DNA from 4 places in the Limnospira sp. PMC 1279.21 genome. Region 3 is predicted to be linked to each of the others. Evidence: riboswitches for the same ligand, from Rfam matches in the RefSeq annotation. Region 3 holds a riboswitch; each other region holds the start of a gene.
What was found. Region 3 has a riboswitch for cobalamin ahead of cobG (precorrin-3B synthase). Riboswitches for the same ligand answer to the same signal wherever they lie in the genome.
Positions count from the first base shown of each region.

Region 1: it holds a riboswitch for cobalamin, as region 3 does, so the genes downstream of both, P5683_RS17360 (energy-coupling factor ABC transporter permease) here and cobG (precorrin-3B synthase) in region 3, are expected to answer to the same signal.
Region 2: it holds a riboswitch for cobalamin, as region 3 does, so the genes downstream of both, cobW (cobalamin biosynthesis protein CobW) here and cobG (precorrin-3B synthase) in region 3, are expected to answer to the same signal.
Region 4: it holds a riboswitch for cobalamin, as region 3 does, so the genes downstream of both, metE (5-methyltetrahydropteroyltriglutamate--homocysteine S-methyltransferase) here and cobG (precorrin-3B synthase) in region 3, are expected to answer to the same signal.

Region 1 covers NZ_JARPLU010000125.1:1,678-3,878, forward strand. The annotation lists gene P5683_RS17355 (glycosyltransferase family 2 protein) at 1-666, shown strand, start outside; cobalamin riboswitch at 710-871, shown strand; gene P5683_RS17360 (energy-coupling factor ABC transporter permease) at 891-1,646, shown strand; gene P5683_RS17365 (energy-coupling factor ABC transporter substrate-binding protein) at 1,655-1,963, shown strand; gene cbiQ (cobalt ECF transporter T component CbiQ) at 1,964-2,201, shown strand, end outside.
Region 2 covers NZ_JARPLU010000052.1:6,651-8,851, forward strand. The annotation lists gene P5683_RS10230 (FeoA family protein) at 1-194, opposite strand, end outside; gene P5683_RS10235 (chlorophyll a/b-binding protein) at 409-618, shown strand; gene P5683_RS10240 (hypothetical protein) at 667-909, shown strand; cobalamin riboswitch at 1,016-1,162, shown strand; gene cobW (cobalamin biosynthesis protein CobW) at 1,304-2,201, shown strand, end outside.
Region 3 covers NZ_JARPLU010000053.1:22,893-25,093, reverse strand. The annotation lists gene cobG (precorrin-3B synthase) at 1-959, opposite strand, end outside; cobalamin riboswitch at 958-1,082, opposite strand; gene cbiE (precorrin-6y C5,15-methyltransferase (decarboxylating) subunit CbiE) at 1,098-2,201, shown strand, end outside.
Region 4 covers NZ_JARPLU010000219.1:4,143-6,343, reverse strand. The annotation lists partial or broken gene P5683_RS21780 (IS607 family transposase) at 1-41, opposite strand, end outside; cobalamin riboswitch at 270-415, shown strand; gene metE (5-methyltetrahydropteroyltriglutamate--homocysteine S-methyltransferase) at 752-2,201, shown strand, end outside.

The DNA.
Region 1 (2,201 bases), on a different contig from region 3:
ATTGTTTTTATCGATAGTGATTTGGTGGTAACTGATAGCTTTCTTGCCGCTCACGCTACCGCCTTAATTGCCAACTCTCAAAAAAGCGATCGCATCTTTACCTATGGTCGAGTTGTGAATACCTGCAATTTTGAAAATCCCACCACAGAACCCTATAAAATCACCGATTTTTCTGCCGCTTATTTTGCCACCGGAAATGTGGCGATCGCCCGCCATTGGCTAATCGAAGCCGGATTATTTGACCCTAAATTTCAGCTTTATGGTTGGGAAGACCTGGAACTAGGAGTTAGGCTAAAAAAATTAGGCTTAAAATTAATCAAATGCCCCGCCGCCGTCGGATATCATTGGCATCCCCCCTTTAACTTAGACCAAATACCCGCCCTAATTGAAAAAGAAAAACAAAGAGGCAGAATGGGGGTAGTTTTCTATCAAAAACATCCTACCTGGTCAGTCAAAATGATGATTCAAATGACCATTTTGCATCGGATACTCTGGGGCATTTTATCCCTAAGAGGTCAACTCAATGAAAGGACCATGGCGCATTTTTTACAGTGGTTAATTAATCGTGGTCAGCCTCAATTAGCCTTAGAAATTTCTCGGATTTTTTTAAATTGGTATAACGTCCAAGCCGTCCAACAATATTGGGCCAGGCGAGAGCAAACTTAATTAAATATTTGCCAGCTTGGTTCACTGTTGACCTACACATGATACAATAGCGCCAACTATAGGTTCTAGTGGGGAACAGCCACTAGGAGTAATGGGGAAAGTTCGGTGTAAATCCGGCGCTGTCCCGCAACTGTAATCAGATTTCCGGCTAATTTGTCCACCCCATCTGTGAGTCAGGATGCCCGCCTATAGTTATTTCTCACTCACAAATCTGCGAGGTACAGATGAGCAAAAATCATCGAATGATACACCTAATCGCCATGATTGGGTTAACATTTTATTTGGTAATAGGTGCAGCCACTCCAGCTCAAGCAATGCACATTATGGAAGGTTTTTTACCTATTACCTGGGCAATTTTTTGGTGGGTGTTAATCATCCCTTTCTGGGTTATTGGTTTTCAAAAACTCACCAAAATTACCCGAAACAACCCCGAACTAAAGCTATTAATTGCCCTAGCAGGAGCCTTTACGTTTGTCCTGTCAGCTCTAAAAATCCCCTCAGTTACAGGGAGTTGTTCTCACCCCACCGGAACCGGATTAGGAGTGGTTTTATTCGGACCGTCAGTGATGACAGTTTTAGGCAGTTTAGTCCTACTTTTCCAAGCCGTATTACTCGCTCACGGCGGTTTAACTACCTTGGGAGCTAATGTATTTTCTATGGCGATTGTCGGCCCTTGGGTTGCCTATGGCATTTATCAACTATTCTGCCAATTTAACCAACAAAAGTTAGGTATTTTCTTCGCAGCAGCCTTGGGAAGTTTAGCCACTTATTTAATTACCTCCATACAGTTAGCCGTAGCTTTTCCGGCTGCTTCTGGGGGGGTTATGGCTTCCTTTATCAAATTTGCGGGGATTTTTGCAGTCACTCAAATTCCCCTATCAATTAGTGAGGGACTATTAACGCTGGTAGTTTGGAATTGGTTAGAGTCCTACGCCTCAGAAGAACTGCAAACCTTGAAAATTGGGAAAGCTAATAGCTAAGTAAAATCATGACACCAACTTCTGATAAACCTGTAAAAAATGGCAATTTGTGGATGATTTTAGCCGTCGTTATTTTATCCGTAACGCCGCTAATTTTTATCCGAGGAGACTATGAGGGAGCCGATGAACAAGCCGAAAATCTCATCGGCGAAATTCAACCCAATTATCAACCCTGGTTTGAACCTATCTTAGAAGTTCCCAGTGGCGAAATTGAGAGCCTGTTATTTGTTTCTCAAGCTGCTATTGGTGCGGGTATCGTCGGCTATGTGATTGGCTTATATAAAGGCCGTAAACAAGGCAAAAATCGCTCATCCTAAATGTACCATCAAATTGATGCGATCGCCTATACCAATCGGTTAAGGTATTTACCCTCAGAACATAAGTTAGCCTTTGCCGCCATCCTGTTTTGTCTCAGTTTGGCGGCTCCCCCCCTCCTGCAAATATTGATCACCATTTGGGTGACAATTTGGGTCGTGATTTACGCTAAAATTCCCCTAGGAATTTATCTGAAATTGCAAGCCATCCCCTTCAGTTTTTGGTTAACTAGCATTCCCG
Region 2 (2,201 bases), on a different contig from region 3:
TCGCCTACCTTCGCCTCGGACAAAGCAAAGGTTCCCGGAATTGATGATTCGCCCACTACAACCAATGATTCTGGTGATTCACTTATGGTGCGAGCATGACCAGTGTTGTCTTTGAGGTAAGTAAATCCTGACCAGCTTGAGCCACCATCAAAGCCGTTCACGGATACATCGGCACAGTAGTTATCATTGTCCATAATCTATTGGCTCTCTGTTGAGCTAATTGAGAATTAATTTTAATTAATACCATGTAACTAAGTAAAAATCCCATTGTTAATAAATTTTTAATAAACCCCCTTGTTTGGAAAAAGCACAAAATTATACTACAAAAATTAATTTTGTCAACCCCTTGCAATATTTGTTTGCAGTGTGTTACATTTGTTTACAAGAAGTCAGAGAGGCAAAAATACTATGGTTCGTGGACAAATTATGGAAGAAGGTGGACGCGCAAATGTTTACGCGATCGAACCCCAAGTATATGTAGAGGAAGCGCAACAATTCGGTTTCAACAAATACGCAGAGAAACTCAACGGACGACTAGCTATGATCGGGTTTATATCCGCCCTAGCCTTAGAAGCATTAACCGGACATGGTGTAATTGGCTGGTTAACTAGCCTGTAAAACCCAGATTTTGTCAACCTATAATTCAGTAGCATTTCGGAGACTTGTATGAAAACAGATTTTAACTTTCCTAACAAATACTTAATCAGACCTGTAATCTTTCGACCGGACTTTAACAGTACCTCAGAAGTAATTACAGCTAACCAAGCCTGGTCTTTATTCTTCACAGGTGGTCAGGAAGACAAAGCCCTTGGTTATAATGCAGAATACGGCAGGTTTTTTACAAATTTACTGATGGCGATCGCCGTTAGTGGCGCTATTGGGGCTTTGATTTTCACTAACTTAGTCTAAGTCATCAAATTTACCTATCTCTCCCTATTCACTAATAACAAACCGTCCCTGTTTAGAAATAAGCAGGGACTTTTTTGGTTTTTCCCCGAATTCGCCCAACCTGTGATAAGATATTCGCGATATCGGTTCTAAGGGAAATCAGCCTTTAGAGGAAAGGGGGAAAGTCCGGTGTAAGTCCGGCGCTGTCCCGCGACTGTGATGGGACTCTGTTAGTCTCTCAGTCAGAATGCCCGCCGATAAGTAACCTATTGTTGATTCATCTGCGAGGTATGGATGATGGTTGATTTAGTATTTTCACAATCTAAATATCATAGCGATCGCCCATCTAAACTCTAGGAAAATCTCAACATTTATAGATAGCAAATCGCTATAATTTCGGAGGAGTCAAAAAACCGTGCATAAAATTCCTGTAACCATTATCACCGGATTTTTAGGGGCTGGAAAAACCACCCTGATCCGCCATTTACTGCAAAATAACCAAGGTCGTCGGATCGCGGTATTAGTCAATGAATTTGGCGAAGTAGGTATTGATGGCGAAATCCTCAAATCTTGCCAAGTTTGTGACGAAGAAGAAACGGAAACTAATATCATCGAATTAGCGAATGGTTGTCTGTGTTGCACCGTCCAGGAAGAGTTTTTGCCGACTATGCAAGAACTACTTAAACGCCAAGATGCGATTGATTCGATATTAATAGAAACCTCTGGTTTGGCTTTACCAAAGCCACTGGTTCAAGCCTTCCGATGGCCGGAAATTCGCACCAAAGCGACGGTAGATGGTGTGATTACGGTAGTTGATAGTGAAGCCCTAGCCAATGGTCAACTGGTGGGAGATTTAGAGGCTTTAGAAAAGCAGCGTCAAGCGGATGAAACTTTGGAACATGAAACACCAATCGAGGAGTTATTTGAAGACCAGTTAGCTTGTGCTGATTTGGTACTTTTGACGAAAGGCGATCGCATTGATGAAGAGTCTCAGCAGCGGGTTCAGCAATGGCTAAAACAGGAGTTAACCCCAGGAGTGCAGACGGTTTCCTGTCAGCAAGGTAAAATTTCCGCTGACATATTATTAGGCTTTAATGCAGCGGTAGAAGACCATCTGGACAGTCGCCCAAGTCACCATGACCAGGAAGAGGAACACGAACACGATGATGATATCAATGCTGTGCATTTAGTCTTAGATCCAGTCAGGGACTCCGCCAGTTTAGTCAATCAACTAAAGGCGATCGCCCAGCAGTGGGAAATCTACCGCATCAAAGGTTTTATAGCCGTAGCAAATAAACCCATGCGGATGGTAG
Region 3 (2,201 bases):
ACTAATCCTAACCATTGTTGTGCATTAATTTGTCCTAGGTGTAATGATATCCCAATATAACACAATTCGGCGTTTTTTTGGGGATAAATTCCTAAATGATGATAGGGTTGGCTGGGGGTAGGTTCAGCGGACAATATCGGCAAGGGCTGGGTTAGTTGGCTGTTGACTTGCTGGATATATGTATCTAATCCTAGATGGTCAATTAGCTGTTTCATCCGAGGCTTTTTCCCGGTATCTAAGGGGTTGTTTCGGACATACTCCCCATAGACATTAATAAGGGTAGCGACTACAGATAAACATTGTTCTGGCGTGATGACAAGTTGGGTATTATATAGCTTTTTATCTCCGGCGATCGCCAACTGAAAATTAATGCTATTATTCCCATCATCTACCGAGATCGCATTAAGCTGAATCTGATTATATCGATGTTCCCAAGCCACCGGAGAACGGATACCAATTCCCACAGTCCCCCCCCCATCAACTCCGATGCTAAACTTAGGACTAAGTTCGCCAATTAACGGGTGATTTTGAATCAGATTATCCAGGGCTTTAATCAGGGGACGAGTATCAATTAACTCCTGGCTATCAATTCCCGCCGTCGGACTACCCATAATATTGCGTAGGTGGTCTATGTGGGGATTTTGAGCAGCTAAATTTAATTTTTGCAGCATCTCAAAAACGGCGCTAGTTGGTGGTTTTTGCACTCCCCGAATTTGTAAATTAGCGCGATTAGTTACTTGTAGCGTCCCTCCCCACTCCGTTAATAAATCACCCAATAATTTACCCTGTTTACTATTAATTAATCCGCCCGGAGTCCGAATGCGGATTAAAAAACCATCCTGGGCGTGGGTTCCATAAAATAGACCCGGACAAACATTTGCTTTAACTAACCAATTCATGGTGATTTGTTTCTCCATGCGACGCAGAGAATGAGCCGCAAAATTAGCTGATTTTGACAACTCATCAATAACTTGTAGTTGGCATTCTGACTCAGAAAATTGTATTACAGTTGCGGCACAGTGTCGGAATCTCACCGAACTTTCCCAACGACAAGCCCAAATACTATATCATGAATACTGGTATTTTAACTATAAATCATGGTCAGCAGGGATTTTTCCCACAAATGGTTATCAATTGTAGGAATTGGGGAAGATGGGTTAGAAGGGTTAAGCGCCACGGCGCGATCGCTTTTATCTATGGCTTCAGTAGTTGTCGGTGGTCAACGTCATTTAGCAATGTTACCCCCGGAGGATAAACGAGAAAAACTCCTCTGGACTTCTCCTCTGGATGAGTCGATCGCAGAAATTATCCGCCGCCGTGGTCAACCCGTCTGTGTTTTAGCTAGTGGCGATCCGATGTGGTATGGTATTGGCGTTACCCTTACCCGTCGCCTACCCCTTGAGGAAATTACTATAATTCCTTCTCCCTCTACATTTAGCCTAATTTGTAGTCGTTTGGGTTGGTCTGTAACCGATGTAGAAACCCTGAGTTTATGTGGTCGTCCCCTGGCTTTATTAAATCGGGTAATTTATGGGGGTGCGCGTCTGTTAATTTTAAGTGCTAATCGTCGCACTCCCGCCGCCGTGGCTGAACTCCTAACACATCAAGGATTTGGTGATAGTTTAATCGTGGTGTTGGAACATTTGGGAGGCAAAAAAGAGAGACAAATTTCGGGTATCGCTTCCTCTTGGGATGTTGACGAAGTGGCTGATTTAAATGCGATCGCCGTAGAGTGTATTAGTTCTAATCCCGTTAACTTTTCCCCTAGTTTCCCGGGACTTCCTGACAGCGCCTACCACCACGACGGACAGTTAACTAAACAGGAGGTCCGAGCGATTACTCTCAGTCGATTATCTCCCCTACCGGGACAACTTTTATGGGATGTCGGTGCAGGTTGTGGGTCCATTGGTATTGAGTGGATGAGAAGCGATCGCCGTTGTCAAAGTATCGCCATAGAACAGCATCCCAGACGCTTAGAATATATTGCTGATAATGCCACAGCTTTAGGGACTCCAGACCTGAAAATAATAGCCGGAAAAGCACCCGAATCATTAATTAATTTACCTTCCCCTGATGCCATTTTTATTGGTGGTGGTATTACCACCCCAGGTCTATTAGAAACCTGTTGGGAAAAATTGCGATCGGGAGGTCGTCTAGTGGCTAATACAGTCACAGTTGAGAGTGAGTTACTTCTGTTACAA
Region 4 (2,201 bases), on a different contig from region 3:
AGGATTTGGGCCGCTTCCTTGGGTTTGACATATCTGGCAATAGGTTTATCCTCAACCCTTCTCGCTTATTATACCGTATTGCCCTAAAATATTAACCGAATTTGTGATTAAATCATGCTCTCGTGCCGTGGCTCTCCCATGGACTTTGGGCGGCTTGGCCGCTTGGTGAAACCCTAAGCCCTAGAAACCGGGTTGCTGACATCTATCGTTGTTCCCCCAGTTTACAGTAACTTTGCCATGATTTCGTCAAATCTCCGCTTTGTGTGTTATCATGCTTAAATATTGTCGGTTCTGATGGGGAGCAGCCATCAGACGTAAGGGGGAAAGTCCGGCGTAAATCCGGCGCTGTCCCGCAGCTGTGAGGAGAGACACAACTCTCTAAGTCAGAATGCCCGCCGAACTGTCTCCTCTGGAGATGCACCAAACTGTTATTTTTCGTCTGCGAGGTACGGATGATGGTTCGTTTAGCTTTTTCACAATTAATATTGCCTTCATTTTTTAGGACGACTCCCCTGGCGTTGCATGGGTAGCGCCCTGATTTGAAATTGCCATTTTGAGAAAACTAGCCTTATGTAGACATTGACTGGCAGATGGTCACTCATGCTAACGGTGACTTGAATCAGTCTGGTCTGAGTATTGCTTAACTCAATTGGGCAGATATTCTGCTGCTTTGAATTGTTCACTCCGCTGGTTTGTCGCGGGGATGGACTAGATTTCTATGACTATTTTCAGCGTTAGGACGCGACAATTTATGACCTTGGAAACATACACTCAAACCCGTCTGGAAACCGCGACTATCGGCTATCCTCGTATTGGTAAAAGTCGCGAGTTAAAAAAGGCATTAGAAGCCTTTTGGCGGGGTAAATCGGACGCAGAAACCCTCATCCAGACTCGGAATGAAGTTGAGTTCAAAAACTGGGAAACTCAACGACAAGCAGGCATCGATCGCATTGGTATTGGCGACATGAGCCTCTACGATCACGTTTTAGACTGGAGCATCCGCTTAGGCATCATTCCCGAACGGTTTGCATCCTTTAGCGGACTCGACCGTTATTTTGCCATGGCGCGGGGTAAGGATGGCATTGCCGCCCTGGAAATGACCAAATGGTTCGACACCAACTATCACTACCTCGTCCCAGAAATTCCCGAAACATTACAGCCAGCCGACTTTAGCGATTTCCTGCAAACCGTGCATCGCGCTCAAACCTTATTAGGCGATCGCGCTGTTCCCATTGTTTTGGGTCCGGTGACTTTGCTGCGGCTGAGTCGTTTGGAGATGAATCAAGACCAAGCGGGAAAACAACTAGGCGATCGCTATCTCCTGCTTCTCCAGGAACTCCAAAAAATGGGTGTCGCTGAAGTCCAAATCCATGAACCTGCTTTAGTCTTCGGAGATGCTGCCAACTTTAAACAACTCTATCAATCAACTTATCAATCTCTCAGCCAAGTCGGCTTACCCATTCACCTGGTCACCTACTTTGATGACTTGGGAGACAATTACCCCTGGGTGATGGAATTACCCGTCGCTGGCATTAGTTTAGACTTCACCCGTGGGCGTAACCTAGAGTTACTGCAACAGTATGGTTTCCCCGACGATAAAGAGTTGGGGGCGGGAATTGTCGATGCCCGCAATGTATGGAAAATTCGCCCGGACTCCGTTTTGTCAACCCTGGAAGCCATTTCCCGTGTCACCCCTAACCTGCGGATTCAGCCGTCTGCTTCCCTGCAATTTGTGCCATACGATGCCCAGCGAGAAACCAAACTCCCCGAACCCTTGCGGTCCGTTTTGAGCTTTGCTGAACAGAAGTTAGTAGAAATCACACTGCTGGCTGATTGGGCCGATCGCTCCTATGGAACCCAAGAACCTGACAAGTATCTGGAAGTCATCCTCCGGCAATGGCAAACCTTCCAGGAATTTAGCCCAGTTAATCAGGGGGTAAAAGAACGCCTGCAAAATCTGACCTCCCAGGATTTAGAGCGGACTTTGCCTTATGAACAACGTCAAGAACGCCAGCCCGTTTTGCCCCCATTCCCCACCACCACCATCGGGTCTTTCCCCCAAACCTCCGAAGTGCGGCAACTGCGGGTGAAACTGAAACGGGGTGACATTACCCAAGCCGAATATGAAGCGGCGATCGATGCCGAAATTGCCAAGTGCATCCAATTCCAAGAAGAAGCCGGACTCGATGTATTAGTGCATG